DNA from 2 places in the Kribbella sp. NPDC051936 genome. Region 2 is predicted to be linked to the other one. Evidence: predicted binding sites of a transcription regulator. Region 2 holds the regulator's gene; the other holds the start of a gene.
What was found. The regulator HrcA, encoded in region 2, represses chaperone genes, less so after heat shock. The targets are predictions, from matches to a motif close to TTGGCACTCGNNNNNNNCGAGTGCCAA.
Positions count from the first base shown of each region.

Region 1 (12,955 bases), on a different contig from region 2:
ACCGGCTTGAACCTGCTGCGGTCGACGACCACGGCCTGCGATCCCTCGAAGGTCTCGATCGCGGTCCCCATCCCGGTCTCCAACTGGATCACCTTCGGCGAGGACGGGTCGGCCGGGTCGACGGTCTTGCGGTTCACGATGATCGGCAGCCCGAGGATCCCGTCGTGCCCCGCCATCAGGTCGGCGAACCGGTCGAGGTCGATCCAGAGGTTGTTGGTGTTGAACATCTTGTGCCGGGTGATGTCCTGGAAGTACTGCGTGTCCTCGTCCGCGACCTGCGCGCTGTCGCGCAGGATCAGCCGGCCGTCGGAGGTGCGGACCGCGACGTGACCGCCCTTGCGGTCGGACCGCGTCCGCCGGCAGACCTCCATCCCGAACGGCACGTCGTGCTCGGCCATCCAGGCCGCGATCCGCGCGTCCGGGGTGGCGCCGAGGTTGTCGGCGTTCGAGATGAACGCATGCCGGAAACCGCGTTCCCGCAGCGCGTCCAGGGTGCCGGAGGCGACCAGGGCGGTGAACAGGTCACCGTGCCCGGGCGGGCACCAGGCGAGCTCCGGGTCCGCCTCCCACTCGGCCGGCGTCAGGTCGTCGGCGAGCAGCTTCGGCTCCATGTTCTGCAGGAAGTCGAGCGGCAGGCCGTCGACCGCGAGCCCGTCGTATTCGCTCAGGATCTGCAGCGACTCGGTCCTGGTGCGGAACGAGTTCATCAGCACCAGCGGCAGCGGTACGTCGTACGCCCGCCGGGTGCTCAGGATCTGGCGGGCGATGATGTCCAGGAAGCTCAGCCCGTTCTTCACCGGCAGCGCGGACTTCGGGCCGGTGACGCCCATCGACGTACCGAGGCCGCCGTTGAGCTTGATGACCACCGTCTCGGCGAGCGCGGCGCGAAGCGCGTCCGGGTCGGTGTCCAGGTGGTCCAGGTGTGGCAGCTCGCCCACCGGCTCGATGTCGGCCTCGCGGATCTTCCCCTGCTGACCGGACTCGAGCAACTGGTAGTAGTGCGTGAAGACGCGGATCGCGACATCGGCAGCGCCGGCCGCTCGCATCTTCTCCTGCGCTTGTCTGAGACCCACCTCACCCATGCACCAACCCTAGGGGACGCACGGTAATCCCAGTGTTGCGCGCGTCACGCTCATACGATCGGACTGTGTTCCAGACGAAGGCCGTGGCGCGGCAGCATTTCCTGGCGGCGCGGGGGCAGCGGCCCCGCGCGGACGGACTGCTGGCGAGCGCCCAACAGGTGCTGCCCGAGGTGTACCGAGTCGCGCTCTACGTGTCCAGGGGGCCGGAGCCCCAGACCGGGGCGCTGATCGACTGGCTGCTCGCGACGCACCGCGAGGTGCTGCTGCCGATCCTGTACGCAGACAACGACCTGGGCTGGGGCGTCGCACCCGGCGCAGCGGACCTGGTACCCGGTCGGCTCGGTCTGTCCGAGCCGCCGATCGACCTGGGCTCCGACGCGATAGCCACCGCCGACCTGGTCATCTGCCCGGCCGTGGCAGTCGCCCGTGACGGCGTACGCCTCGGCCGCGGCGGCGGCTCCTACGACCGTGCGCTCGCCCGCGTCCGCCCCGGTACGCCGGTGTGGGCAGCCGTCTACGACACGGAGATCGTCGACGCCCTCCCCTGCGACACGCACGACCGGCCGGTCGACGCCGCACTGACGCCAAACCGGTTGATCCCGCTGCGAAGATCAGGAGATGACTGAGACCGCGGTTCAAGCCGCAGCCACAGCCGCACGTTCCCTCGGCCTCACGGTCACCGACCCGACTGTCCTCTACGAGGCATTCTCGACAGTCGTGCACCTGCAGCCGTCCCCTGTCGTCGCACGGGTGCCTATGAACCTGCCCGGCGACCTGCAACAGGAACCAGGGCGCCAGCAGCGCGAGCTCGACGTGGTGACCTGGCTGGTGAACCAAGGTGTGCCCGTGGTGCCGCCTAGCCCTCTGGTACCGCTGAAACCGGCGGAGCAGGACGGGCTGACCATGACCTTCTGGACGTACGTCGAGGTCGACAAGGCCGCTGAACCGGACTACATCGCGGCGACAGCGCGAGTACCGGAGCTGCACGCTCAGCTCGCGAGCTACCCGGGCGAGCTGTCCTGGATGACTCCGTTGCGGCTGATCGGATCCGGTCTGGCGACAGCCGAGGCAGTGCCGGGTCTGCTCGAGCAGGACGACCTGGACCGGGCGAGAGCCGAATGGAAGGTGCTGGAGCCGATCCTGACCAGCAGGTCCGGTTTCGAGGCGGTCTTCCCGTCCGCGACCGTCCAGCCGCTGCACGGCGACGCCCCGTCGTGGAATCTCATCACCACCGTCGACGGGCCGCTGTGGGCCGACTTCGAGGACGTGTCCGTCGGCCCGCTCGAGTGGGACCTCGCCGGCTTCGGCCCGGACCTGTGCCACGCGTACGACGAGGGCGCACGCTCCCGCGGGCTCCCGACGCTGGACCCCCGCGTCCAGCAGGTGATGGACCTGGCCCGCGCACTCCAGGTCCTGGTGTGCACCCCACTGGTCCCACAGTTCCCCGGACTGGCCGACGGCATCCGCATGTTCGCCGCGCAGTGGCGGGAGATGCCGTTCGCTGCTGGACTGAGCTGATGCTGCAGAGATACGTCGACAGCGGTGTAGTGCCCGGTCTGATCAGCCTGTTGAGCCGAGGCGACGAGACACGCGTCGAGGTGCTCGGCAGAACGGCGTACGACGGCCCGGAGCTGCAGCGGGACAGCCTGTTTCGCATCGCGTCGTTCACGAAGCCGATCGTCGCGGCCGCGACCATGGTCCTGGTCGACGAGCTTCGGCTGTCCCTGGACGCGCCAGTTGACGACGTGCTGCCGGAGCTGGCGCACCCCGTCGTACTGCGGGATCCGGACGGACCGCTCGACGACACAGTGCCGGCGGACCGGCCGATCACGGTCAGGGACCTGCTCACGTTCCGGCTCGGGCTGGGCGAATCGGACAACGCCTCGCTGCGGCAGCGAGAGGAGGAACTGGAGCTCCATACCTTCGGGCCGCCTGTGCCGCGGACTCCGCTCGAGCCGGGCGAGTGGATGCAGAGGCTCGGCACACTGCCGCTGCAGTACCAACCGGGTGAGCGCTGGCTGTACTCGACGGGCTCGCATGTGCTCGGCGTACTCATCGCGCGGGTTTCTGGTCAGCCCCTGGAGGACTTCCTGCGCGAGCGGATCTTCGAGCCGCTGGGGATGCGCGACACCGGGTTCACGGCGGTGGATCCGGGGCGGCTGACGACGGCGTACATCGGTGAGGACCTGCTGGACCCGGCTGCGGAGAGCCAGTGGTTGACGCCGCCGCCGTTCCCTGATGCGAGCGGTGGACTCATCTCGACGGTCGACGACTTCCACGCCTTCGCGCGGATGCTGCTCACCGGCGGCGCCGGCGTGTTGTCGCCGGCAGCGGCTGCCGAGATGACGACCGATCAGCTCACGCCGAAGCAGCGTGCCGCGGCCGCCGGCTTCCTCGGGCCGGAGACCGGCTGGGGCTACGGGGTGTCCGTCAGCGCCGACCGGTACGGCTGGGCGGGCGGTCTGGGCACCCTGTGGTCGACAAGTCCGGTCGACGGGACGATCTCGATCCTGCTGACCCAGCGGGCGCTCTGGACGTGGCCGGAGGAACTGTTCGCCGAGGCCGTCGCGCCCGCCTGGTGACTACCGGTCCGGCTTGGTGAACGTCAGGGAGTGCTTGCGGGTGGCCTCCACCGCGCCCTTGGTGTAGGCCCACTGCAAGGTCTCGCCCTTGACCCACAGGTCGGTCTGGTCGGTGTAGTTCGAGGAGAACGCGTGGCCCGAGACACCGGTCAGGTTGACCCAGCGGGACTTGTCGAAGTCCGACAGGTCGACGACCATCCGCATCGACGGGGTCGCGGTCACGGCGTACCCCTCGGCGGCGTCCCAGCCGGTGGCGTCGACGATCGACGCCCCGCCGCCCAGCTCGTACGGGCCGCGGTTGAAGATCTTCCGGACCAGGCTGATGTCCGACGTCCCCAGCGTCTGGTTGGTCAGCGTGAGCTTGTGCAGCCGGCCCCACTGCCAGTTGGACGGCTCCCGCGCCATCTTCTGGGTGATCTCGGTCCGCGCGTTGATCAGCGCCTCGCGGAGGATGTCGTCGCGGCTCTCCCGCTGCGGCGTCCCGATGTTGTCCCACCAGCCGCTGTTCTGCTGCGCGATCAGCGTGTGAACCACCTCGAACCACCGGGAGCCGCCGTCCGGCCAGGTGCCCTCGGGCATCTGGTCGTGGAACGTCAGCGCGAGCAGGTTGCGCCAGACCACGTTGAAGTACGCCGCGGCGGCCGAGTCCGGCGGCTGGGTGTAGTCCCAGTTCCGCAGGGTGTCCTGGCCCTGCTTGTCGAACGCGTCGTCGATGCTGATCCGGAGCAGGTACGGGACCAGCATCTCGGCGATCTTGTTCTTGGTGTCCAGCTGGATCGACGCCATCGCGTTCGCGTCCAGCTTCCCGGCCGCCTTGATCCGGTCGAGGATCTGCTGCGACCGGTAGCCGTAGTCCCAGGAGTTCGTCAGGTAGTAGCTGTACGCGTTCGGCACCACGGCCTGGTTGGCGGTGACGATGATGCCGTCCGGCGGGTCGAACTCGGTCGGCAACGCGTCGAACGGGACGTATCCCTTCCAGGCGTACTTCGGGTCCCAGCCCGGGACCGGCCAGTCACCGCGGCCGGTGGTGCGGATCGGGACGAGCCCGGGCGCCTGGTAGCCGATGTGGCCGTCGGTGTCGGCGTACACGAGGTTCTGCGAGGGCACCTCGAACTGCTGCGCGGCGGCCCGGAACTCGGTCCAGTTCTGGGCGGTGTTGATCGCGAACAGCGCGTCGGCGGTCCGGCCCGGGTTGAGCGCGGTCCACTGCAGTGCGACGCCGTACGCCGTCGGGTACTTCGCCTGCGCGGCGGCGGACTCACCCACCTTGCGCTCGTCGTCGCCGACGTCGGAGATGAGCGGGCCGTGCCGGGTCTCGCGGACGGTGATCTTCACCGGCTCGTCCTCGCCGGCCACCTTGAACGTCTCCTCACGGGTGGCCATGGCGCGCCACTTGTTGTTGTAGAGGACGTTGTTGCCGTCGATCCGCTCCAGGTACAGGTCCTGGACGTCGGGGTCGAGGTTGGTGAAGCCCCAGGAGATTGCGTTGTTGTGGCCGATCACCACGCCGGGCAGACCGGAGAAGCTGAAGCCGGAGACGTCGAACGGACACCTCTTGCCGACGTTGTTGCAGTGCAGGCCGACCTGCGTCCAGATGCCCGGCATGGTCGCGCCCAGATGCGGGTCGTTCGCCAGCAGCGGTTTGCCGGTGGTCGTGTGGTCACCGGAGACCACCCAGGAGTTCGAGCCGACGCCGTCGCCCTGGCCGAGTAGCTGGGGCAGGCCCTTCGCGACCTTCTGCACCGAGTCCAGCGACTTCAGCAGGTCCTGGGTGAGCATCCCGCGGCGGAGCTCCGGGCTGACCGGCGCGGTGGTGAACTTGCCGTCCTTGCCGATCGAGCCGCCGGACAGGATCGGCTGGTTCCGGTCGTACGGGTACTGCGGGTAGAGGCTCTCGACGTTGCGCGCCGGGAACGCCGACAGCAGCTTCGTCCGGGTGACCTCCTCGTCCAGGTTGCCGCCGAGGTCCCACGCCATCGCCTTCAGCCACGCCAGCGAGTCCGCGGCGGTCCAGGGCTCGGGGCGGTAGTTCTTCGGCCCGCCGGGCTGGAGGGAGAGGACGCCGTACTCCAGGCTCAGACCGGAGCCGCTGTGCGTGGCGAGGTAGGCGTTGACGCCGCGGGCGTAGTCGTCGAGGTACTGCCGGGTGGTCGGGCTGAGCAGCGGCAGTTCCTTCTCGGCAACGCGCCGCCAGCCGAGGGTCCGGGTGAACTTGTCCGTCTCGAGCGCTGTCTTGCCGAACAGCTCGCTCAGCCGGCCGGACGTGACGTGCCGGCGGAAGTCCATCTCGAAGAACCGGTCCTGGGCGTGCACGTACCCCTGCGCGGCGAACAGGTCGGCCGGGCTGTCGGCGTAGATCTGCGGGATGCCGTTGGCGTCCCGGACCACGCTGACGTCGGCGTCCAGGCCGTCCAGCTCGATCGTTCCGTCGTACGTCGGGAACGAGTGGCGGACGACGAAGACGACGGTTCCCGCGATCACCAGGAGGACCGTGGCGAGGGCGATTCCGCTGATGATGACGACTCGAAGCAGGCGACGCACGGACCCAACCGTAGAGAATCCCCCCGTCCTCCCCAAATGGGGTCCCTCACAACTTTGCGTTGCTCTGCGTCGGCTGGACATGGACGCAGAGTTGAGGTAGGTGGACACGGGTTTGGAATACTTCGGGCGGCTGACGCATTATTAGCAGTCGGGTAGTAGGAGTGCCAGCGGCCTGAAGGGAACCGACCGTGCCGACGTACCAGTACCAGTGCACCGACTGTGGCGAAGCGCTCGAGGTGCGCCAGAGCTTCACGGACGACGCTCTGACCGTGTGCCCGAACTGCGAGGGCAACCTGCGCAAGGTCTTCAACGCCGTGGGCGTCGTGTTCAAGGGCTCCGGCTTCTACCGGACCGACAGCCGGTCGTCCGGCAAGGGCTCGGCGCCGGCGAAGGCCGAGTCGTCGTCCTCGTCGTCCGGCTCGTCCTCGTCCTCTTCTTCGTCGACGTCCGCGGGGTCGTCGTCCACCGGGTCCTCGGGATCGTCCTCGTCCTCGAGCAGTTCGTCGTCGTCCTCGGGCTCCAGCGCGGCCTGACCGCCGCCTGTGGACAACTGAAGGGCGGTTGCCGGAGAAACTCGTACCTTCTCCGGCATGAAAATCCCCTCCCCTCGTGACCTGCTCCGGGCCGCCCGGTGGCACCGCCGGCTGCTCGCCGGAGTCGCCGCCGCGGCCGCGGTGTACTTCGGACTTCTCGCCCTCTCCCCCGCGCCGCCACCGACCGTCGCGGTGCTGGCCGCCGCTCGCGACCTGGCCGGCGGCGTCACACCGGCGCGCGACGATCTGCGGACCGTCGACCTACCGGCCGGTGCGGTGCCGACCGGTGCGCTCAGACCGGGCAGCAAGCTGACGAATCGCGTGCTCAGCGGACCGGTCAGAGCCGGCGAGCCGCTCACCGACGCCAGATTCCTGGCGCCGCCGGCCGTGCCGTCCGGCTCTGTCGCCTACCCGTTCCGCGTCGACGACGCCGACGTCACCGCCCTCCTCCGCGTCGGCGACCGCATCACTCTGTACGCCGCGGCGAGCACCACAGCGGACGCCGCGACCGTGCTGGCCCGCGCCGTTCCCGTGGTCGCTCTGCCGTCGCCTCGATCGACCACCTCGGGAGCACTGATCGTGGTCGCCGCCGCGCCGGAGGCGGCCGCCCGACTGGCGCAGGCCGGGGCGAACGCACGGATAACTGTCGCGCTGACGCCGGACACGAGTTGATCACTCGTCGGATTTGTCACGGCACGATGTGTCACGATGCGGCGCGGTCGCTCGCTCTGACGAACCTGCAGCCCTAACTTGTCGGGGGACAACCACCCGCTTCGTGGAGGCACCCACATGCTCAAGGGCTTCAAGGAATTCATCATGCGCGGCAACGTCGTCGACCTCGCGGTCGCCGTCGTCATCGGCGCAGCGTTCACCAAGATCATCAATGCGGTCGTGGACGGCTTCATCAACCCGCTGGTCGCGGCGATCTTCGGCAAGACCGATCTGACCGGCGTCTGGAACTTCGAGATCAACGGTGCGAAGTTCTCGATCGGCCTGATCCTGGACGCGGCGCTGAACTTCCTGTTCGTCGCGGCGGCCGTCTACTTCTTCATCGTGATGCCGCTGAACAAGCTGGCCGAGCGTCGCCAGCGCGGCGAGGAGCCCGAGCCCGCCCCGCTGACCACCGACCAGGAACTGCTCACCGAGATCCGGGACCTGCTGAGCGCCCGTCGGTAACACCTGCCGCGGCAGGTGGACGCAAACCCTCAGCCCCTGAGCTCGCCGACGTCCACCTGCTCACCGGCATAACGCATCCAGCGGTATGGGACCGGCTGACCGTCGTTCCACTCCTCCATCAACGCGGCGGGGACATCGACGAAGCCACTGCCGTGATATGCGCGGATCGCCGGGGCGTTCTCCGGCCGGACCCGCAGGAATACCTCCGAGTACCCGGCGTCCAGAGCCGGCCCGAGCAGCGCCCGCACGAGTTCGCCGCCGACCCCACGACCCCGGACCTCCGGATCGACGATGATCCGGGCGAGTTCGACCTCGTCCTCCTCGTCGTCCAGCCAGACCTCGCCGTACCCCACCGGCCGCTCGCCGTCGAACAGCAGATAGGAGTGGATGTCGGAGTCGACCGTCCGCCAACTCGCCAGTAGCTCGTCGGGGAACGGGTAGACCACCCGCCCGGACAGCAACGCCACTTCCTTCTCGTCCAGCGCCCAGCCCGCGACCTGGACGCCGTACCCGTCGTCGAACCCCCGAAGCTCCACGCTCATCCCCTCAGTTGACGAACTCCACGATCGTTCGCACCAGCTGATCCAGGTAGGGCGGGCCGTTCCGGTCACGGAACGCGGGCGTCGGCGGTTCCGGACACCCGGCCAGCTCACGACTCCCCCGGATCGACCGCAGCAACGCGTCGACCGTCTTTCGCTGATGCGACGGATTCTCCGGCACCGACGGCAGGACCGCCACCCGAATTCGCTCCAGCGACGCCAATTCGTCGTCCGCCACGCCCCGCAGGACGCCGCCTGCGAGCAGCCCATTCGCAGCGGCCGGCGGGCACCCACGACTCACCATCCCGGCCCGGGCACGCTCGTTCGCGGCGGCGTCGTCACCCGTCGCGGGCCAGGCCAGAAGGAGGCGATCGACCAGCTCGGGAAACCTCAGCGCCAGCAGGACCGCGACAGTACACCCATTGGAGGCCCCAACGATTCTTACCGGACCGGAACGTTTCGCCAGCTGTTCACCGAGAGCCTCGACCTCGGCGTCCCATCGGTCCGCACCTTGCGGCCGGTCGGGGGCAAGTACTTCGGTGTCCAGGGCGGCGCGCAGACCATCGGTGATGCCCGTCGTACCCCAGAACGCGTCCGCGTCCATGGCTTCCCAGAGGCCGCCGTGGACGAGGAACACCGCCGCCGTCATCCGTGGTGCGGGGGGACCTCGTTCAGGATGCGATCGTCGTCGTCACTGCCGAAGTCGTTGTCACCCCAGGTCCGCGGGTCGTCGTCGCGCGTCTGGTCCGGCAGCAGCGGCTCGTCGTCTTCGTACGGGCTCGTCATGCCTCCAGATTACCGAGTCGGCGCGACGGTCCGGGATCGAGTTCGGCCCTCATCACCGCTGCGGGCGGATTGTCGGCGGCCGCACGGAGCGGCGGTTGCGGCCAGTGCCCGGACGTTACAGCTGCGCCTCGGTTGGGGATCGATCCGGCGACGTGACCGGATAGACGCGCCGCCGTGATGTTCCGGCACGCGCGACGTGACCCCGTTCCACCATCATGGTGGACCTTGCCAACCCGGAAGGACCGAGTCGTGAGTGCACAACGGACACGGGGCCTGATCGGTGCGACGCTCGTCGTGGCTGTGCTCGGAGTTGCCGCCGCCTGCGGCACCGAGGACGCCTCGTCCCCGCCCGCCGCCCAGCCCACCCAATCGCCCACCCCCTCCGCCAGCCCGTCAGCAAGCCCGAGCGGTACGCCGAGCATGGACTGCCCGGACACCATCGCGGCCGTCCGGGCCGCCACCGACAAAGCGGTGTGGGGCCAGGGAGCGGCAGCCTCGAAGTTCAATCCCGTCAGCGTCGCGATCTGCCAGTACGAACCACAGGCGACCGGGCCGGACTACGCGACGGTCACCACCAAGCGGATGGGTCAGCAGGCCACGGAACTGCTCGCCCTGATCGACGCGGCGAAACCCGTCGCGAAGAAGCCGGCCGTCTGCACCAAGGAGCTCGGCCCCACGTACGTCCTGCGGTTCACCGACAACGACCGCGGCGTGCTGTCGTTCACCGCCGAGGCGTTCGGCTGCCGCCGCCTCGTGGCGACCTCCCTGGAAGGCCAGGGCAAGCCTGGTGCCCTGCCGGCGCCGCGCCAGGTGACCGCCGAGCTGACCAAGTCACTCGGCCTGCGCTGACCTCGCGCGCGGACGCGCACCCCGAAGCCGTCCGACGTGGGGTCAACCCGCGCCTGCCTTGCGGGTCCCTCTCGAGGTCGACCCGCGAGGCAGGTTGCGGCGGTCGCCGCTGTGCCGCACCCTCGGCCTGAGGGAGGGCCGAATGCGAACGATCCGGCTGCTGTGCGCGCTCGTCCTCGCCTGCACGGCCTGCTCGACTCCGGAAACGGAGAGCAGCCCCTGCACCCAGGGCTTCAGGTGTACGACGCTGCACGTGCCGCTCGACCGGCAACGCCCTGACGGCCCGTCGCTCGACCTCTCCGTCATCGCCGCCGACAACGTCGACGCGCCGCGCGGCGTTCTCCTGCTCCTCACCGGCGGTCCCGGCCAACCCGGCGTACCGCTGCTTCGTAACCTGCGCCGCAACGTGCACCCTGACGTGCTGCGCGAGTACCGGCTCGTCATGTTCGATCAACGCGGCACGGGATCCAACGGCATCAACTGCCCTGCGCTGCAAGAGACGGTGGGCGGTTCGGACTTCCTCACCCCACCCGCCACAGCCGTCGACGAGTGCGCTCAGCGCATCGGGCCCGGCCTCGGGTACTACGGCACGCCGGACACCGTCGAAGACATCGAGCAGCTGCGCCAGTCCCTCAAGGTCGATCGGCTGACGCTGGACGGCACGTCGTACGGCAGCTTCACCGCCGCGCAGTACGGCCTCAAGTACCCCGACCACGTGCAGGCGCTTGTGCTGGACTCCGTCGTACCGCACAAAGGCTTCGACCCGCTGGGCGTGGACCTCATGGCAGCATCCGGCGAGATCCTCGAGGCAACCTGCCGCCAGGACGTCGCGTGCACGACTGATCCGGTCGAGGACCTGGCCTGGCTCGTGCAGAACGGTGTGAGCGGCACCGACCTGATGGAGACGCTGTCGGTCGCCAGCCTCAATTCGGTCAACCCGTCGCTCAAAGGCATCCCGGCGATCCTGCACGCCGCCCGCAACGGCGACGACGCCGGTCTGAAGCAGCTGTTCTACAAAACCACCAGCAAGGGCCTGACCTACGACACGCTGTCCGCGGGCCTCCACATGGCAACCCTCTGCTCGGACCTCCGGTTCCCCTGGTCCGGCAAGCCCGACCGCAAGGCCGCCCTCGACGACGCGATACGCCGCTTGGACCCGAAACAGCTGTACCCGTACGACGTGGCGACCGCACGCAGCCAACTGATGATCCAGGGCTGTCTGCGCTGGCCGGCCGCCCGCGTGTCGACGTACCCACCCGAGCAGGAGCTCCTGCCGCGCACACTGATCCTGCACGGGAGCAACGACCTGTTCTGCCCACTGGACTGGGCCAGATGGGAGGAGGCGCACGCGCGCGACGCGAAGCTGGTCGTCGTACCGGGCAGCGGCCACAGCGTGCAGCGCGATCCGCGCGGGCAGGAGGAGGTCCGGGAGTTCCTGCTGCACTAGAGATCGAACTGTGTACGAACCGCTGCATCAGCTGGGCGACTCGATGCGTCTAATAGACGTGAGGAGTTGTACGCCCAGCCAGGGAGTGGCGAGTGGAGTTCGAGGAGTACGTGTCCGCCCGTGGACAGGAACTGGTGCGGCTCGGGTTCACGGTCTCCGGCGACTACCAGCGGGCGGAGGATCTGGCGCAGATCGCGCTGATGCAGGCGTTCCGTTCCTGGCGGAAGGTGCGCACCGCGCACGACCCGCACCACTACGTCCGGCGGATCCTCGTGAACGAGTACCTCTCGATGACGCGGCGGCGCTCGTTCAGCGAGGCGCCGACGGCCGACCTCGAACCGCGCCGCACCGTGCCGGACCACGCGACACACGTCGTCAACTCCGACGACCTGTGGCGCGCGCTGGCGACCTTGTCCGCCCGGGAACGGGTCGTGCTCGTCCTGCGCTACTACCAGGACCTGGACGACCGGACGATCGCCGACGTGCTCGGCATCAAACCGTCCTCGGTGCGCGCGACCGCCAGCCGGGCGCTCGCCTCGCTCCGCAAAGCCAGAGACTCCACCAGAGACTCCAACCGTGTTGATGAGAGGTTGTCGTGAGCAACACCGATCTCGAGGATGACCTGCGCGGGACCTTCGAACGGGCCGCGGCCTCGGTTCCGGAGGCCGACGGGCTGACCGAGCGCGCCACCGCCGGCGCCCGCCGCGCCCAGCGGCGTACCTGGTTCGTTTCCGGTGCTGCCGCGGCCGCGGTGGCAGCGATCGCCGTCGCCGGGTTCGGGCTGGCCGGCTCGCAGGACAAGCCGACGCAAACGCCGGTCGCCACCGGCGAGGCAACCGCTGCTGTGGGCGCGACACCACAGGTGTTGTCCGGCCAGGCCGTGGCCGGCAAGTGGCGGGCCGTGCAGATGGTCGGCACGCGGGCGCTGAGGGAGGCGCGACCCGAGGATCCGGTGCTGGTGTTCAAGCTGGACGGGACCTGGACGGGCTCCGACGGCTGCAACGGGCTCCAGGGGACGTACACCATAGGTCAGCGTGGCGCGTTCACCGCGACGGTCGGCCCGCAGCACCTGGTCGGCTGCGAGAACGTGCCGCACACCGGCGTACTGCAGGCCGCGAAGCGGATCGCGGTCAGCGGCGACACGCTTCAGCTCTTCGGCGCCGACGGGCGTCAACTTGCCAGTTACGCTCGCGCACGGTAGTCGAATCTGCTCGCGGACAGTGATCAGGGCTTGACGGAAAGGAGCCCTTGACCGGACCATCTAGTGGTTTGGTCCACCGATCTGGGGAGCTTCGTGCGACTCTCTGTCACCGTCCCGCTGGTCACACTCGGCTCCGTCTCACTCTTCGCAGTCGCCCTCACCGCACCCTCCTCGGGAGCGGTGACGGGCGCCGCGGCGTGCTCCCACGCGCAGCCGGGT
Region 1 covers NZ_JBFAXS010000014.1:119,217-132,171, reverse strand. Annotated here, with positions in the region: gene AB0L64_RS38915 (UTP--glucose-1-phosphate uridylyltransferase) at 1-1,082, opposite strand, end outside; gene AB0L64_RS38910 (5-formyltetrahydrofolate cyclo-ligase) at 1,148-1,708, shown strand; gene AB0L64_RS38905 (phosphotransferase) at 1,701-2,600, shown strand; gene AB0L64_RS38900 (serine hydrolase domain-containing protein) at 2,600-3,664, shown strand; gene AB0L64_RS38895 (penicillin acylase family protein) at 3,665-6,205, opposite strand; gene AB0L64_RS38890 (FmdB family zinc ribbon protein) at 6,394-6,738, shown strand; gene AB0L64_RS38885 (SAF domain-containing protein) at 6,796-7,410, shown strand; gene mscL (large conductance mechanosensitive channel protein MscL) at 7,528-7,914, shown strand; gene AB0L64_RS38875 (GNAT family N-acetyltransferase) at 7,944-8,456, opposite strand; gene AB0L64_RS38870 (alpha/beta hydrolase) at 8,461-9,102, opposite strand; gene AB0L64_RS38865 (hypothetical protein) at 9,099-9,239, opposite strand; gene AB0L64_RS38860 (hypothetical protein) at 9,489-10,088, shown strand; gene AB0L64_RS38855 (alpha/beta hydrolase) at 10,231-11,535, shown strand; gene AB0L64_RS38850 (SigE family RNA polymerase sigma factor) at 11,628-12,134, shown strand; gene AB0L64_RS38845 (META domain-containing protein) at 12,131-12,736, shown strand; gene AB0L64_RS38840 (hypothetical protein) at 12,830-12,955, shown strand, end outside.
Region 1: a site for HrcA is predicted at 6,347-6,373, ahead of AB0L64_RS38890 (FmdB family zinc ribbon protein). Genes of this name have one in related genera too.

Region 2 (16,733 bases):
CGACTTCAAGGAGCTCCCGAAGGCGACGCTGGACAGCAAGCTCGCCAGGCTTGCTACTCAGCAGCTCGTCTACACGGTCCAAGGCGCGCTGCAGGACAACCAGACGCCGGTCCAGGTCACCCAGGCCGGCCGCTCGGTGCAGAAGCTGTTCGGCCAGGTCGACACCAGTGCACCGCTGGGACGCGCCCAGGCAGCGGAGGTCCAGGCGCTCGTCTGGATCGACTCTCCGACCGAGGACGAGACCGTCGAGCCCAAGCTGACGGTCCAAGGCGTGGCAGCCGCCTACGAGGCGACGGTCAACTACCAGGTGACGAACCTGAAGACCCGGGAGACGAAGAAGAGCTTCGCCAACACCAAGGAGGGCCAGAAGTTCTCGCCGTACTCCTTCCAGCTCACGCTCAGCCCTGGCCCGTGGCAGCTCAGCGTGTACCTCGTGTCGCCGGAGGACGGCCGCGTCACCGACACCGACACCAAGTCGATCCTGGTCAAGTAGCCGGCAGCACGATCGTGAAGGCGGCGCCGCCTTCCGGTGCCGGTCCGGCGGTCAACGTGCCGCCGAGGCGGGTGACGAGGCCGTGCGCGAGCGCGAGACCGATCCCGGACCCGACCGGGCGACTGCCGCGGTACTTCCGGTTGAGTACGCCGGGCCGGAACGCGACCGCGTAGTCCTCGGATGCCAGCCCCGGACCGCCGTCGCGAACCTGGATCGCGACGGCGGCGCCCCGCTGCCCGCTCAACGACATCGTCAGCTGCGCACCGGCCGGCGTGACGCGGAGGGCGTTCTCCGCGAGACCGTCGAGCACCTGGCGGATGCGCCGTGGATCGGTGGTCGCGACCGCAGGCTCCGGCGGAAGTTCCAGGCGGAACTGCACGCCCTGGCCGGCGCAGCGGACACGCCATACCTCGGCGCAGGCGGTGAGCGTCTCCCGCAGATCGACCCGGGTGAGATCCAGCTGGAACTGGTCGGCCCCGATCCGCGCGAGATCGAGGAGGTCGCTGACCAGCCGTTCGAGTCGTAGCGACTCGCGCTGAATCACTCGCCCGGCATGCCGCGGGTCAGGTGCGACGCCGTCCGCGAGCGACTCCGCGAATCCGTGGACGGCGGTGAGCGGCGTCCGGAGCTCATGGGAGACCGACAGCAGGAACTCACGCTGCCGGGCCTCGCTGTGCCGCAGCGCCACCGACAACTCGTTGACCGCGTGCGCGACCTCGGCCACCTCGGTCGGTCCCTCCACCGGGGCGTGCAGGTCGCGTCGCCCCTGGCGCATCGCGGCCGCGACGTTCGCCGTACGACGTAATGGGCGCCCCAGCAGCCGCCCGACGACGGCGCCCGCAACCGCGGCGACCAACAGACCGGCGCCGAGCGCGACGAGGATGTTGCGCAACAGGATGCGCCGCGTGTCGCCCGAGAGCCGGACCGGCTCGACCAGAGCAAAGCCGGAGTTGTCAGCGAGACCACGGGCCTCCACCAGGTAGTCCGTACGACCGACACGGACCTTGGTGGAGATCTGCTGCGCTTCGCCGATCGCGTCGAGCCCGGCGGCACTCGCTGCTTGCGTGGACTGTGGATCGGTGGACTGCAGCCCGCGCCGAGGCAACAGCAGCACGACGACGATGCCCTGCCCGCGGACTACCTGAGCTACCCGTCCGAGGCCGGCCGCGCGCGGACCGAGGCCGCGCTGGTCCACCTGGCCGGCGATCACGTCGGCCTGGGCTGCCAGCGACTGCTGCAGGACGTTCTGCGCCGACTGCCGCGCCAGCCCGGCCATCACCAGGCCGGCGACCAGGACGGCGACCCCCGCAACCGCTACGCAGGTCAGCAGGATCCGGTTGGTCAACGAGCCGCGGCCGACCGGGACCGCCGCCCGCTCGTCGGCGGCGAGCACCTGCGCCATCAGTCGAGGTCGGCGGCGTAGCCGACGCCCCGGACGGTGCGGATCGGGCTGGCGGGACCGAGCTTGGCGCGGAGCTGGGCGATGTGGACGTCGACGGTCCGCGTGCCGGCGGCGGACTGGTATCCCCACACCGAGCTCAAGAGCTCGTCCCGCTCGAACACCCTGCCCGGCCGCCGGAACAACTGCGCGAGCAGGTCGAACTCGGTGGACGTCAGATTCACCTCGGCGTCCCCAGCCCAGGTCCGTCGCCTGGTCACGTCCACGCGTACCGCGCCGACAGCCAGCACCTCGGCGGCGGTCACCGTGCTGGACGCCCGCCGCAGAACGGTCCGGACCCGCGCGGCCAGCTCCCGTGGGCTGAACGGCTTGGTGATGTAGTCGTCCGCTCCGAGCTCCAACCCGAGCAGCCGGTCCACCTCGTCGTCCCGTGCCGTGACGAACAGCACCGGCGTCCAGTCCCCCGCCGCCCGCATCGTCCGGCAGATCTCCGCGCCGTCCTTCCCGGGGAGTCCGATGTCGAGGATCACCGCGACCGGACGCGTCCGTCGCCACGCGGCGAGCGCGGCTTCGCCGTCCGACTCGATCCGGACGCCGAAGCCGTCGCGGCGCAGGTACAGCGCGATCACCTCGGCGATCGCCGCCTCGTCCTCGACCACCAGGACCAGCCCGCGACCGGCAGCGGTCATCTTCTGCTCCTGGGGATTCGCGGTCAGGGTGTGTCGTCCCCGGCCAGCTCGCGATCGATCGCGTCAAGGGTAGACCCGATCCCGTCCAGCTCCTGCTCCGGCGACCCCACCTGTTGGGTCGCCGGAGCCTGGCCGGACCCCTGCTCTCCCGGCCGGTCGGCGGAGCCGCACGCGGACAGCCCGAGGACGATGCCCGCCGTACCGATCAGCACGACCAGCGCCTTGCGTGTCACTTGGCCACCTGGCAGTGCTCGGTCTTGAAGGTCTCCAGCTTCGTCTTGACGGTGCCGAGCTGCGTCAGCCGCTCGGTCCGGCGTTGCGCCCGCTGCTCCAGCCGGGCGGCGGCCTTGTCGTGTCCCTTCGCCTTCTGCGCGGCGGCCCGCGCCTTGAGCCACGCCACCGAGCCCTTCACGTCGGCGCCGCCGTTGATCCGGGCCGTCAGCTTGTCCCGGCGGGCGATCAGCTTGGGCAGGAGTTCGGCGCACAACTTCTGCGACTCCTCCGGGCTCAGCGTCACCGGCTTGTACGACGGGGCGGGGGTCGGCGTGGGAGTCGGGTCGGCGGACGCGACCGACGTACCTCCCACGAGACCACCGACCAGGACGACAGCCGACGTACCGGCCGCGAGTGCGCCGCGTACAGACCTGTGCATGATGTGTGCTCCTCGTGCTCGTTCGTTGCGATGGAACGAGACTCCCCGACGGGAATTCGAGGACGATCGGCGCTGTGTTCGGGGTTTGTAAGGGTTGCTCAGTCCGCGCGGTCGATGGTGGCGGCGAGCAGGCCGGGGAAGGCGGAGTCGAACTCGGGCCGGCGCAGACGGTTGAGGCGGCGGGCGCCTTCGTCGCGCTGCTCGATCAGCCCGGCGGACCGCAGGACGGCGAAATGGTGGCTGGCGGTCGCCTTCTTCACCGGCAGGTCGAACGTGCCGCACGCGCGCGTCCACTCGTCGTGCACGGCCAGGTCCCGCAGGATCGACCGCCGCACCGGATCCGCGAGCGCGTCAAGTGCGACCTGCAGCGGCACCTCGGCCGGGTCGGCATGGGTGAGTGTGCGGGCGCGGGCTGACTCGACGGGCATGGTCCGATCCTTGTGTTCGGTTGCTGTCTAACAGCGTACGCCGCGGATCGTCACAGCCAACGTGAGCGCGCCAGCAACGCGGCGGCGGCCGCGACGCCGGCCGTCGAAGTCCGCAGGACGGTGTCGCCGAGGCGGACCGGCTGGACGTCGAAGGCCTTGAGCTCCGCCCGGGCGATGCCGCCCTCGGGGCCGATCACCATGACCACGTCACCGGTCGCGGGCGGCTCGAGTGACGCCAGCGGGACAGTGGCTTCTTCGTGCAGTACGACGGGAAGCGCGGCGCCGGCCAGCAACGCGGCGACCTCGGCCGTGGTGGCGAGCGGAGCGACCTCGGCGAACCAGGCCCGCCGCGACTGCTTGCTCGCCTCGAACGCCCAGGCGCGCCACTTCACGAGCAGCTTCTCGACCCGCTCAGGGTTGGCCCGGAACTGACTGCGCTCAGCGTTCCACGGCACGATCACGTCGACGCCGACCTCGGTCAGCATCTCCACGGCCAGCTCGGCTCGCTCGCCCTTGGGCACCGCCTGCACCACGACCACCCGCGGCGCCGCGGCGGGCATGCTCCCGCGCTCGTCGACGGCCACCGTCACGCCGGTCTTGCTCGCCGTGACGACAGGCCCCTCGGCCCAGGCGCCGCGCCCGTCCGTCAGGCGAACGCGCTCCCCCGGCCCGATCCGCCGTACGACGGCCGCATGCCGACCCTCGGCCCCGTCGAGGGTCAGCTCGGCACCGGACAGGTCTTCCAGGTGGAAGACCGCGACACCCATCTAGTGGGCGCCGAAGGCGTCGCGGAGGCGGCCGAAGACGCCCTTGTGGGTGGCCTGGACATGGCCTTGCGGGCGCTCCTCGTCGCGGAGGCCGGCCAACTGCTTCAGCAGGTCGGCCTGGGCGTCGTCGAGCTTGGTCGGGGTCTCGACGATCACCTGGACGATCAGGTCGCCGCGACCGGCGTGCCGCAGCCGGGGTACGCCGCGGGCGGACAGCGTCATCGCCGTGCCGGACTGCGTGCCGGGCCGGATCTCCAGCGGGGTCGTCTCGCCCTCGAGCGTCGGCAGGTCGATCGTCGTCCCGAGCGCGGCCGCGGTCATCGGCAGCGTCACGGTGCAGTGCAGGTCGTCGCCGTTGCGGGTGAAGATGTCGTGCGGCTCGACCTCGATCTCGACGTACAGGTCACCGGCCGGGCCGCCGCCCGGGCCGACCTCGCCCTGACCGGACAGCTGCACGCGCGTCCCGGTGTCGACGCCGCCCGGGATCTTCACCGTGACGGTCCGCCGGGACCGCACGCGGCCGTCGCCGGAGCACTCGACGCACGGGTTCGGGATCGTGGTGCCGTAGCCGCGGCAGTTCGGGCACGGGCGCATGGTGCGCACCTCGCCGAGGAACGACCGCTGCGTGTGCGTCACCTCGCCGCGACCGTGGCAGATCTCGCAGGTGACCGGCTCGGACCCGGCCGCCGCGCCGGACCCGCTACAGGTCGGGCACAGCACGGCGGTGTCGACCTTGAGCTCCCGGGTCGTCCCGAACGCGGCCTCGGCCAGGTCGATCCGCAGCGGGATCAGCGCGTCCTGACCGCGCCGGGTCCGCGGCCGCGGCCCGCGGGTCGCCCCGCCGGTCTGGCCGAAGAACGCGTCCATGATGTCGGTGAACGTGAACGCCTGGCCGAAGCCGGCGCCGCCCGGCCCGCCGCCCGCGGCCGCGAACGGGTCGCCGCCGAGGTCGTGCATCTGCCGCTTCTGCGGGTCACTGAGCACCTGGAACGCGCGCCCGATCTCCTGGAACTTCTGGTGCGCGTCCTCGGAGTCGTTCACGTCCGGGTGGTACTGACGTGCCAGCTTGCGGTACGCCTTCTTGATCTCGTCCGGTGACGCGTCACGGCTGACACCTAGGACGGCGTAGTAATCGGTGCTCATACTCCAGACCAGGGGGTTGATAGCAAAATCGTCATGACTCAGCCAGGATCTGGCTGACGTAGCGCGCGACGGCCCGTACGGCGCCCATCGTGCTCGGATAGTCCATGTGCGTCGGTCCGACGATGCCCAGCGTGGCCAGCACCTCGGACTTCGAGCCGTAGCCGGTCGCGACCACCGAGGTCGTCGCGAGTTCCTCGAAGGGGTTCTCGTGGCCGATCCGGACGGTCAGCGTCTGCGGGTTGGTCGCCTCGCCGAGCAGCTTCAGCAGGATGACGTGCTCCTCCAGCGCCTCCAGCACCGGCTTCACGTTCCGCTCGAAGTCGTCGCCGTACCGCGTCAGGTTGGCGGCGCCGCCGACCGCGATCCGCTGCTCGCCGACCTCGTCGGTGAACGCCTCCAGCAGCGTGGTGACGATCGCCGCGACCAGTGACCGGTCGGCCGGCGCGAACAGCTCCGGCACACCGGCCAGCGACGCCGTCGCGTCGGTCAGGCGCTGACCGGCCAGCGCCGTGTTCAGCCGGGACCGCAGGTCCGCGATCAGCTGCTCGTCGACGTCGTGCGGGTGCTCGACGTGCCGCTGCTCGACCCGGCCGGTGCTCGTGATCAGCACGAGCAGCAACCGCCGCGGGCTCATCGTGACGACCTCGATGTGCCGCACGCTCGACCGGTTCAGCGACGGGTACTGCACGATGGCGACCTGGCGGGTGATCTGCGCCAGCAACCGGACGGTCCGGCGGACCACGTCGTCCAGGTCGACCGCTCCGGCCAGGAACGACGTGATCGCCTTCTTCTCGGCGATCGAGAGGGTCTTGACCGTGCTCAGCTTGTCGACGAACAGCCGGTAGCCCGCGTCGGTCGGGATTCGGCCGGCGCTGGTGTGCGGCTGGGTGATGTACCCCTCTTCCTCCAGCGCGGCCATGTCGTTGCGCACGGTGGCCGGGGAGACGCCGAGGTTGTGCCGGTCGACCAGAGTCTTCGAGCCGACCGGCTCATGGGTGGCCACGTAGTCCTCGACGATGGCGCGGAGAACGTCCAGCTTGCGTTCGTCGAGCACGCGCACCACCCTCTCGGCCTCTTGGCACTCAATCCTTCAGAGTGCCAGTCTAGGCGGTCTCGGGCGACGCTCCCAACGGAACGGCCGCGGGGCGCGTCACTGTACTGGCCACATCAAGCGGCTGATCCTGCACCGCGGAGTCGACGAACGACTCGAGGACGTCGAGCACGTGGTAGGCCAGCTCGCCGCTGGCGCGGTGCGGCTCGCCGGTGCGCACCGCCCGGGCCATGTCCGCGACGCCGACCCCGCGCCCGGCCCCGGCATACCCGCCCGAGACCGGCACCTCGGTCCACTCGCGCTGCTCCGGGGTCACGATCTCGACGGTCCCGTCGAACCCGTTCGGGTCCGGTACGGACAGGCTGCCGTCCGTCCCGTGGACCTCGATCCGCGGCAGCCGCCCGGCCCACACGTCGAACGACATCAGCACCGTGGTCAGCGCGCCCGACTCGTGCTCCAGCACGCCGGTCACGTGGGTCGGCACCTCGACGTCGAACACGGTCCCGGCCCGCGGCCCGGTGTGGACCTTCCGCTGCTGCTTCGCCCGGCCGGCGCGGGCGGTCACCCGCACGACCGGCCCGAGCAGCGTCACCAGGCTGGTCACGTAGTACGGACCCATGTCGAGGACCGGGCCGCCGCCCGGCTGGTAGTAGAACTCGGGCGCCGGGTGCCACAGCTCGTGGCCGGGCGTCACCATGAACGCGGTCGCCGCGTGCGGGGTGCCGATGTCACCGCGGTCGATCACGGCCCGGGCCGTCTGGGTGCCGGTGCCGAGGACCGTGTCCGGTGCGCAGCCGATCCGCAGGTCGTTGGCGGCGGCGTACTTGAGCAGCGGCTCCGCCTCGGCACGGTCCATGGCCAGCGGCTTCTCGCCGTACACGTGCTTGCCGGCGGCCAGCGCGGCCTGGTGTACGGCGGCGTGCGCGGCCGGGATCGTCAGATTGACGACAATCTCAATGTCGTCAGCCGCGTACAGCTCGTCGGGGGTCAGCGCGCGGATCCCGTCGTTCTGCTCCGCGATCGCCTCGGCGCGGGAGCGGTCCAGGTCGGCGACCGCGACCACGTCGACGCCGGGCAGCTTGCCCAGGTGGTCGAGATAGGTCCCCGAGATGACGCCGGTACCGACGATCCCGACGCGTGTCACTTGCTCGCCCACAGCAGCCCCCGCTCGATGATCGTGCGGACCTCGGGCGTCTCCAGGTCGTCGAGCTTGTGACCGACCGTGCAGACGAAGACCTTGCCCGCACCCCAGGTGCGGGTCCAGACCGCCGGCATCACGGCGCCCTCGATCCACGGGTAGTCCGGGTGCGCCTCGAACGTCGTGGTGGCCAGGACGTTGTTGGTCGGGTCGTAGTGGATGTAGTACTGCTCGGTGTGCACGTCGAAGTGCGTGATGCCCTCGACGATCGGGTGGTCAGACTGCTCAGGGACCACCTCGACGCGGTAGTCGGTGAAGCCGTGCGGGTGCGAGATGAACTGCCCGCCGGTGATGAAGCTGTAGTCCACGTTCTTCCGGAACGAGTCGGCGATGCCGCCGTGCCAGCCGGCGAACCCGGTGCCGCGGCGGATCGCCGCCTCCAGGCCCTTGAAGTGGTCCTGCTCGATGTCGCTCATCGTCACGCACTGCAGGACGAGGTCGACGCCGTCCAGGTCGAGATAGGCGGCGGTCGTGTCGGAGACCGTGACATCGAATCCGTTCTCCTTGAGGAACGGGATGAACAGGTCGGTCGCCTCGACCGGCGAGTGCCCTTCCCAGCCGCCCCGGACCACCACAGCACGTCGTGTCGTCACACCGGCCACCCTTCGAAAGTTTCGAGATTCCGTTCGGAACAGTTGCGACTCTAGGTCCCGGGTAGAGGGCTTGCCAACCGTTAGTGTCGAAGGATGGGCTGGAAGTTCTGGAAGCGGGAGAATCCGATGGATCCGCAGGAGATGCTCGCGCGCGGGCATGCGGAGGCCAACAGCTTTCCGGCGCCGCCGCGGCCGCAGGACACGTTGCCGGTGGGCTCGTTCGGGATGACCGTCGAGGACGTCTTCTCGATCACCGGCCGCGGCACCGTGGTGACCGGCCGGGTGCAGGCCGGGACCGTCTCGGTCGGCGAGCAGGTGCTGCTCACCCGCGCCGGGCAGCCGATGCTGCAGGTCGAGGTGACGGGCGTCGAGATGTTCCGTAAGACGGTGCAGACCGCGAAGGCCGGCGACAACGTCGGCCTGCTGCTGCGCGGCGTCAGCCGGGACCAGGTGCTCAAGGGCGATGTGCTGAGCAAGTAATCTCGACGGCATGAACGAGCGGAGCGAGTTCATCAAGAAGCACAGCGTGCCTCGTGTCTCATCCGCGCCCGGAGCGAAGCGAGGACGTGGATGAGCAATTGGGCCGAGATCGGCGATCGCACCTGGGTCCGCCGGTACGACGAATGGGACCTGAACGTCGGCCTGGTCGTCGGCGCCGACGGCGCGCTGGTGATCGACACCCGGGCCACCACCGCGGAGGCCGAGCAGCTCCGCGAGCACATCCGCGAGCTGACCGACGCGCCGGTCACCTGGGTCGTCAACACCCACGCCCACTTCGACCACGTGGCCGGCAACGGCGTCTTCACCGACGCCACCGTCTACCTGCACGAGAACGCCGCCGCCGAGGAGGACCTGGCCGGTACGACGTTCGCGGCCGCCAAGGTGATCGACCTCGGCGACCGTCGCGTCGAACTGCTGTACGTCGGCAACGGGCACACCTCCGGCGACACCGTGGTCGCCGTACCGGACGTGGACGTGTTCTTCGTCGGCGACCTGCTCGAGGAGTCGGCGCCGCCGTCGTACGGCGAGGACTCGTTCCCGCTGGAGTGGCCGGACACGATCCAGGCCGTGGTCGGCATGATGCCGCAGGACGTGAAGATCGTCCCGGGCCACGGCGCGGTCGTGGACCTCGAGTTCGCCCATGACCAGGCGATCGAGCTGGGCAAGGTCGCGAACACGATCTCCACCCTGCACCACGCCGGCACCCCGCTCGAGGACGCGCTGAAGCACACCGAGGACTGGCCGTGGCCGGTCGACAAGCTCCAGGACGCGATCCGCCGCGGCTACCAGGCTCTCGGTACGCCGCAACGCCCGACGCTGCCCCTCGTCGGCCCGGGTTGACCCCATTCGGGTAGTTGTCCGTTGACACGACGTCATCCGGTCGCGCAACTTGTTCGGAACGGACAACGCCCGACCGGATGAGGTGGGATCAGATGGCCCAGCAAACTGTTCACCCGGACGGACGAGTCGAACTGGCTGATCCCGACGTGCTCGCGGACAGCCCGTACGCGAACGCCGAGCTCGCCCCGACCCGGCTGCCCGAGCGCACCTGGACGACGTACAACTACGCCGCGCTGTGGATGGGGATGGCGCACAACATCCCCAGCTATCTGCTCGCGTCCGGCCTGGTCGCGCTCGGGATGAACTGGCTGCAGGCGTTCCTGACGATCACCCTCGGGAACCTGATCGTGCTCGTCCCGCTGCTGCTGAACAGCCATGCCGGGACGAAGTACGGCATCCCGTTCCCGGTGTTCGCGCGGGCCTTCTACGGTGTCCGCGGCGCGAACCTCCCGGCGCTGCTGCGGGCCTTCATCGCGTGCGGCTGGTTCGGGATCCAGACCTGGATCGGCGGGCAGGCCATCTACGTGATCGTCGGCGAACTGTTCGGCAAGGGCTGGACCGACGCGCCGGCGATCGGCGGGCACCCGTGGACCATGTGGCTGAGCTTCGCGTTCTTCTGGGTGCTGCAGATGGTGCTGATCCTGCGCGGTATCGAGGGCCTGCGCCGCTTCGAGAACTGGGCGGCCCCGCTGGTGACGGTCGCGTTCGTGGCGCTGATGGTGGCGATCCTGGTGAAGGCCGGCGGGCTCGGGCCGATCCTGTCGCAGCCGTCGAAACTCGGCTGGGACGCCGACTTCTGGAAGATCTTCGCGCCGTCGCTGATGGGCATGATCGCGTTCTGGGCCACGCTGTCGCTGAACATGCCGGACTTCACCCGGTTCGGGAAGGGCCAGCGGCAACAGATCTGGGGGCAGATCATCGGCCTGCCGACCACGATGTCGTTCATCGCGCTGGTCTCGATCATCACCACCTCCGGCACCGTCGTGCTGTACGGCTCGGCGATCTGGGACCCGGTCGAGCTCACCCGGCGCTTCCAGAACCCGGTGATCGTGACGATCGGGCTGATCATGGCGATCCTCGCGACGATGTCCTGCAACGTGGCGGCCAACGTCGTGAGTCCCTCGTACGACTTCGCGAACGCGTTGCCGCGCTGGCTGAACTTCCGGACCGCGGGCGTGCTGACCGGAGTGATCGGCATCGTGATCCAGCCGTGGCGGCTGATCTCGGACCCGTCGATCTACATCTTCGTCTGGCTGTCGTTCTACGGCGGGCTGCTCGCGTCGGTGGCCGGCGTCCTGATCGCGGGCTACTGGGTGCTCGACCGGACGAACCTGGCACTCGCCGACCTCTACAGGCCCGGCGGCCGCTACTGGTACAACGCCGGCTGGAACTGGCGCGGTGTCGTCGCCACACTGTTCGGATCGCTGCTCGCGGTCGGCGGCGCGTACTCGAACCCGGGCGCCGGCCCGTTCCCGGCCGACGGCCTGATCCCGTTCCTCAAGCCGCTGTACGACTACTCGTGGGCTGTCGGCCTGGTCGCCGGATTCGCGGCCTACTACGCGCTCACGCTCACCGCGCCGAGCCGGGCGTCAACACCGACCACGACCGCTGCCAGTTATTAGCATTGGCGCGTGGCTGACAGGTATGGGAACGACGTACTCGCGGGTGACTGGCGCAAGCCCAAGAACGGGCGGACCGTCGAGGTCGAGATCGAGAAGGGCATGGTCGTCGAGGAGCCGAGCTCGGGCTTCGTCGGCGCGATCGTGCGCTGGGAGCACGGCGTCGTCGACCTCGAGGACCGGCACGGCAAGATCCGCACCTACCCGCTGGGCCCGGGCTTCTGGCTCGACGGCAAACCGGTCAGCCTGAAGCCGCCGAAGAAGGCCGGCCCGGCGAAGAAGACCCGGACCGCGTCCGGATCAGTGGCCGTCGACAACGTCCGGGCGAAGGTCGCGCGGGCCGGCCGGATCTACGTCGAGGGCAGGCACGACGCGGAGCTGGTCGAGAAGGTGTGGGGCGACGACCTGCGGATCGAGGGCGTCGTGGTCGAGTACCTCGAGGGCGTCGACGACCTGGTCCAGATCGTCAACCGGTTCCAGCCCGGGCCCGGGCGGCGGCTCGGCGTGCTGGTCGACCACCTGGTCGAGGGGTCGAAGGAGTCGAAGATCGCGGCCCAGGTGACCGACCGCTACGTGCACGTCGTCGGGCACCCGTTCATCGACATCTGGGAAGCGGTCAAGCCGTCGTCGGTCGGTATCAAGGCGTGGCCGCGGATCCCGCACGGCCAGGACTGGAAGAAGGGCGTGCTGCAGGCGTTCGGCTGGCCGGCCACCGACCAGGCCGACGTCGCCGCGGCCTGGAAGCACATCCTGTCCAAGGTGAACAGCTTCGCCGACCTCGACCCGGCCCTGCTCGGCCGCGTCGAGGAACTCATCGATTTCGTGACGCTGGACTGATGTCGGGCATCCGCCGCTCGATCCAGGACCGGATCCGGCGGCGGGTACGGCGGACGTACCAGGTCACCACGCTGAGCACCGCGCTCAGCGCCAGCACCGCGCCGGCCAGCACCGCGGCCGGGATCCGGACGGCGTCGACCAGCCCGGACAGCACGAGCAGCAGGACGCCGGCCACAGCTGTTGCCGCGGGCAACCATGGCTCGAAGATCGCGGGCCGGCGCGCGGGGCTCAGCTTGGCGCCGCGCACCATCCGGTCCCAGACCGTCTGCCGTGCCGGTTCGGTGAACCAGCGCGCGGCCCGCAGCAGCCACGAACCCGGCTGCTGCTTGCGGCCCGCGGCCGCCTTCACCCAGTCGCCGACCTGCGGACCGAGGCCGCCCGACACGTCGACCATCCGGTCGGCGAGGCCCTTGGTGATCGCGCGGCCCTCGGGGGACGCGTTCAGCTCGTCCCGCATCGTCACCAGCGCACCGAGGCCGGCATCGACCGGGAAGTCCCTGGCCAGCCGCTCGATCCGGCCGGCGACCGCGTCGAGCTCCCAGCCCTCGGCCCGCAGCACCTCGCGCTGCGTCTCGCGGATCCAGTTGGCGTCCGCACCGAGCATCGAACCGAGATGTGCGACGCAGTGCAGGCGACCCATCAGCCAGTCCCACCGCCGCCAGTCGGCCGCGCCGAACGCGCCGAAGTGGCCGACCTGGCTGCCGTACAGGATGCGGTCCTTCAGCTGGTTGGCGATCGATCCTTCCTGCAGTTCGTCCAGCACCGCGAGCGGGATGTCCGGCCCGAGGCGCAGGAATTGGAACGGCGCGCTGCGCTGCTGCGGTGTGCGCGCCGACGTACAGCGGGACACGATCTCGACCTCGACCGCGGTGTCGACGAGCTCCCAGCCGACCACCGAGATCAGCGCGGCGAACGCGTCGCCGAGCGCGCGCTGGATCTGCAACTGCTCGAAGATGTCGTTCAGCCCGACCGCGACCGCCTCGGCGCCGCCGGCCGGGCGCAGGTCGAGATCCGCGGCCGCCAGCTCCGCGTTCAGCGCGTCCCGGACGGCCTGGACCTTCATCAGGCAGTCGCTCGCCGCGGTCAGCCGCTTCTCCAGGTCGGCGCGCTCGGTCGGCGCCGCGGCGCCGACCCGGTTGCGCAGCGAGCGCAGGATCAGCCGGACGATGCGCTCGGCGGCGCCGGTCCCCCACAACCAGCTCGGGTTGCCCTCGGCATCGTCCCGGATCGCCGCCGTCGAGCCGTCCGGGCCGGGCACCCAGGGATGCTCGGTGGTCAGGATCTCGTCGATCTCCGACTCCGACAGGGCGGTCGCGGCGTCCAGCACGGTCGACTGGTCGTGACTGGCGATGGTGACCGCCTCCCACACGCCGCCGGCCGCACGGCCGCGGGCGTAGGCCGGCTGCAGCGCCTCGGCCGCCGCCTTCAGCCGCGCCCGATCCTCTGGTTGCTTCAGGCAACGGTCGAACAGCCGCTGGGTGTCCGACCAGGACGCGTCCGCCTCCAGGAGCAGCCGCTCCAACTGCTCGACGTCGGAGCGGAAGTCGACCTCCCGCGGGAACTGGACCGCGGACAGCGCCGCCACCCGCCAGCTCGGCTCCTTCGCACCGGGCAACGCGGTCGCCGCGCGCCCGATCCCCGCCGACGGTACGACGTACAGCACGTAGCGGCTGGCCTTGCCGGCGACCGGGCGCCGGGCGACGACATCGAGCACCGGGCCGAACGGGGCGTTGTCGAGGACGCCGCCGTCGATGAGCCAGGAGCCGGACTCGGCCGGGCCTGGCTGGATCCGGGGCGGTTGCGCGGCCAGCTCCGGCGTCTCCAGCACCGGTCCGAAGGCCGCCGGGAACGACGCGGACGCACGGGCCGCGCGCGCCAGCAGGTCGGTGTCCTTCAGCCCGTTCTTCACCTCGACGGTGAACTCCCGGCGCTCACCGTCGTACGTCGGCGCGTCCTCACTCGTGAAGCCGAACAGGTAGCGATGGTCCGGTACGACGAACGCCTGCCCGGCCGCGTCCTTCGCCTCGAACTGCTGCACACCCAGCCCGGACGCGGTGACGAACAGCGTCACCGGCTCCTCGGCGTCGCTCTCGCCCGCGTCGGCGACACCCTTCAAGAGGTCCTCGAGTTGCCGCAGGAAGTACTTGCCGTCGAGCACCGACGTCGACTTCGCGCCCGCGGACGGGACCAGCTTGCCGACGTCGAGCGAGCCGAGCCCGACCCATTTCCGGCGCAGCCACGGACCATCGTCGCCGTCGGGGTCGAGGGTCGAACCGTTTGCGATCGCGGTTGCCAGCAGCGAACCGTTCAGGCCGCCGGCACTGGTTCCCGCGATCACGTCGACGACCACGCGGCGCCGCTCCGCGCCGGTGTGGCACAACTCCCGCCAGCGGTCCGCGAGCACCGCGTCGTACTGCTGCGGGCCGGGCGCACCTTGGTCGCCGGACGCGCGCCGGATCAGATCGAGCTCATGCGTCACCCCGCCCATCCAGACCGCCAGGCTGACACCACCGTTCAGAACCAGCGCGATCCGGATCTCGTGGTCAGTCGACATGGGCGCCCCCTTTCACCCAGAGATACCACAGCGTTGCGCTCGAGGTGGGGCGGTCGCGGTTCGCGTGTTGGCGACGCCGGCGCCGGTGGCTGTCAGGCGCTGTCGCGGATGATCAGTTCGGTGTCGTAGATCTCCGGCGTGGTGTGTTCGGCGCCGCCGATCTTGGCGAGCAGGATCTCGGCGAGGCGGGCGCCGAGTTGTTCCACGGGCTGGCGGACGGTGGTCAGCTTCGGGGTCGTCGTGGTGGCGAGGACCGAGTCGTCGAAGCCGACCACGGCGACGTCCGCGGGCACGCGGCGGCCGTGTTGCGACAGCACCCGCAGCGCCGCGGTGGCCATCAGGTCGGACGCCACGAACAGGCCGTCCAGGTCCGGGTGCTCGTCCAGTAGGCGCAGGGCTGCCTGCTCGCCACCGTCGGCGGTGAAGTCGCCGTACGCGATCATCGCGGGCAGACCGGCTTCCTTCATCACTTCCTGGTAGCCGGTCAGGCGGTCGATGCCGGCCGTCATGTCGAGCGGTCCGGCGACCGTCGCGATCTTGCGGCGGCCGATCGACAGCAGGTGCTCGACGCCGGTCCGGGCGCCGGCGACGTTGTCCACGTCCACACTCGCCACCGGTACGTCGACCCCGAGCGGCCGCGCGCTGAACACGATCGGCAGCGGCAGCTGCGCGAGTTCCTGCAGCACGTTGTCGCGGCCGTGGTGGCTGATCACGATCGCGCCGTCGACGTGCCCGCCGCGCAGGTACCGCAGCAGACGCTGGTCGTCGGCTCCGGTCGGTTCCGCAGCCGGCTCGATCAGCAGCACGAGCTGGGACGACGTCGGCGCGAGCGTCCGGCTGACGCCGCTGAGCATGCCGGCGAAGAACGGGTCGGAGAACACCCGGCTGTCCGGTTCCGGGACGACGATCGCGATCGAGTCGGTCCGCCGCGTCACCAGCGCGCGGGCCGCCCGGTTCGGCACGTAGCCGAGCTGCAGGATCGCCTGCTCGACCGCCGCGACGGTGTCCGGCAGCACCTTCGGCGATCCGTTCACCACCCGCGAGACGGTCGCCCGCGACACCCCGGCGAGCGCCGCGACCTGCTCCAGTGTCGGAGAACCAGACCCGTTCATCGGCCCTCCTCAGTTCTCGATTGGCCTGCGTTCACACCGTAGTACGTCCGAGGACGAACGTGCGTCGGTCGTTGCCGGGAGGAGAGGGTGTGTTGGCAGAAATCCTTCAGTTGCCGGCGCGGGTGTTCGCGGTCTTCTCCGCCTCGGCGAGCGCCTGGTCCCAGGCCGCGGCCGAGGTCTGCTTGCCGTCGTCGACGCGCGCCAGCGCCGCGCTGAAGATCTGGTTGATCTCTCCGTCGCGGGGACCCTTGTGCTGCTTGAGGATCACGTTCCGGGCGCGGTTGACGAAGATCTGCCCGACCGGCGCGTTGTTGAAGTACGCGTTGACCTGCGACTTCACCTGCGGGTCGTCGTAGGCGTCGACCGTCGACGGGAAAGAGCCGATCTTCTTGAAGACCTTCACCTGCTGCTCCGGCGCGGTCAGCCAGGCGGCGAGCTTCGCGGCCTCCTCGGGGTGCGGCGACTGCGCCGGCACCGTCAGGTACGAGCCGCCCCAGTTTCCGCCGCCGCCCGGGAACACGTCGGCGACGTCCCACTTGCCCTTGCCGTAGGCGCCGGCGTTGTCCTGGATCACGCCGAGCAGCCAGCCCGGGCAGGCCATCGTCGCGAACTTGTCGCTGCGGAACGCCGCGTTCCACGCGTCGCTCCAGGCCGGCAGCCGCGCGGACAGCCCGTCCTTGCTGCCCCCGACCACCTGGTTCCAGGTGTTCTTGAGCAGCGGGTTCTCGTCGCCGAGGAAGCGGTCCTCGTTCGAGTAGTAGGCCTGGATCAGCTGGTTGCGCATCGCTTCCCAGGTCAGCACCGCGGAGTCGTACCAGGCCGAGCCCGGCACGCGCTGCTTGAACTTCCGGCCGGCC
Region 2 covers NZ_JBFAXS010000007.1:467,490-484,222, forward strand. Annotated here, with positions in the region: gene AB0L64_RS26615 (Gmad2 immunoglobulin-like domain-containing protein) at 1-493, shown strand, start outside; gene AB0L64_RS26620 (HAMP domain-containing sensor histidine kinase) at 486-1,895, opposite strand; gene AB0L64_RS26625 (response regulator) at 1,895-2,581, opposite strand; gene AB0L64_RS26630 (hypothetical protein) at 2,605-2,814, opposite strand; gene AB0L64_RS26635 (hypothetical protein) at 2,811-3,233, opposite strand; gene AB0L64_RS26640 (helix-turn-helix domain-containing protein) at 3,332-3,661, opposite strand; gene AB0L64_RS26645 (16S rRNA (uracil(1498)-N(3))-methyltransferase) at 3,712-4,428, opposite strand; gene dnaJ (molecular chaperone DnaJ) at 4,429-5,571, opposite strand; gene hrcA (heat-inducible transcriptional repressor HrcA) at 5,603-6,625, opposite strand; gene AB0L64_RS26660 (Gfo/Idh/MocA family oxidoreductase) at 6,675-7,778, opposite strand; gene AB0L64_RS26665 (ThuA domain-containing protein) at 7,763-8,413, opposite strand; partial or broken gene AB0L64_RS26670 (EF-Tu/IF-2/RF-3 family GTPase) at 8,591-8,890, shown strand; gene AB0L64_RS26675 (MBL fold metallo-hydrolase) at 8,984-9,754, shown strand; gene AB0L64_RS26680 (NCS1 family nucleobase:cation symporter-1) at 9,847-11,376, shown strand; gene AB0L64_RS26685 (DUF3097 domain-containing protein) at 11,386-12,210, shown strand; gene AB0L64_RS26690 (DUF3376 domain-containing protein) at 12,185-14,764, opposite strand; gene AB0L64_RS26695 (LacI family DNA-binding transcriptional regulator) at 14,857-15,876, opposite strand; gene AB0L64_RS26700 (ABC transporter substrate-binding protein) at 15,983-16,733, opposite strand, start outside.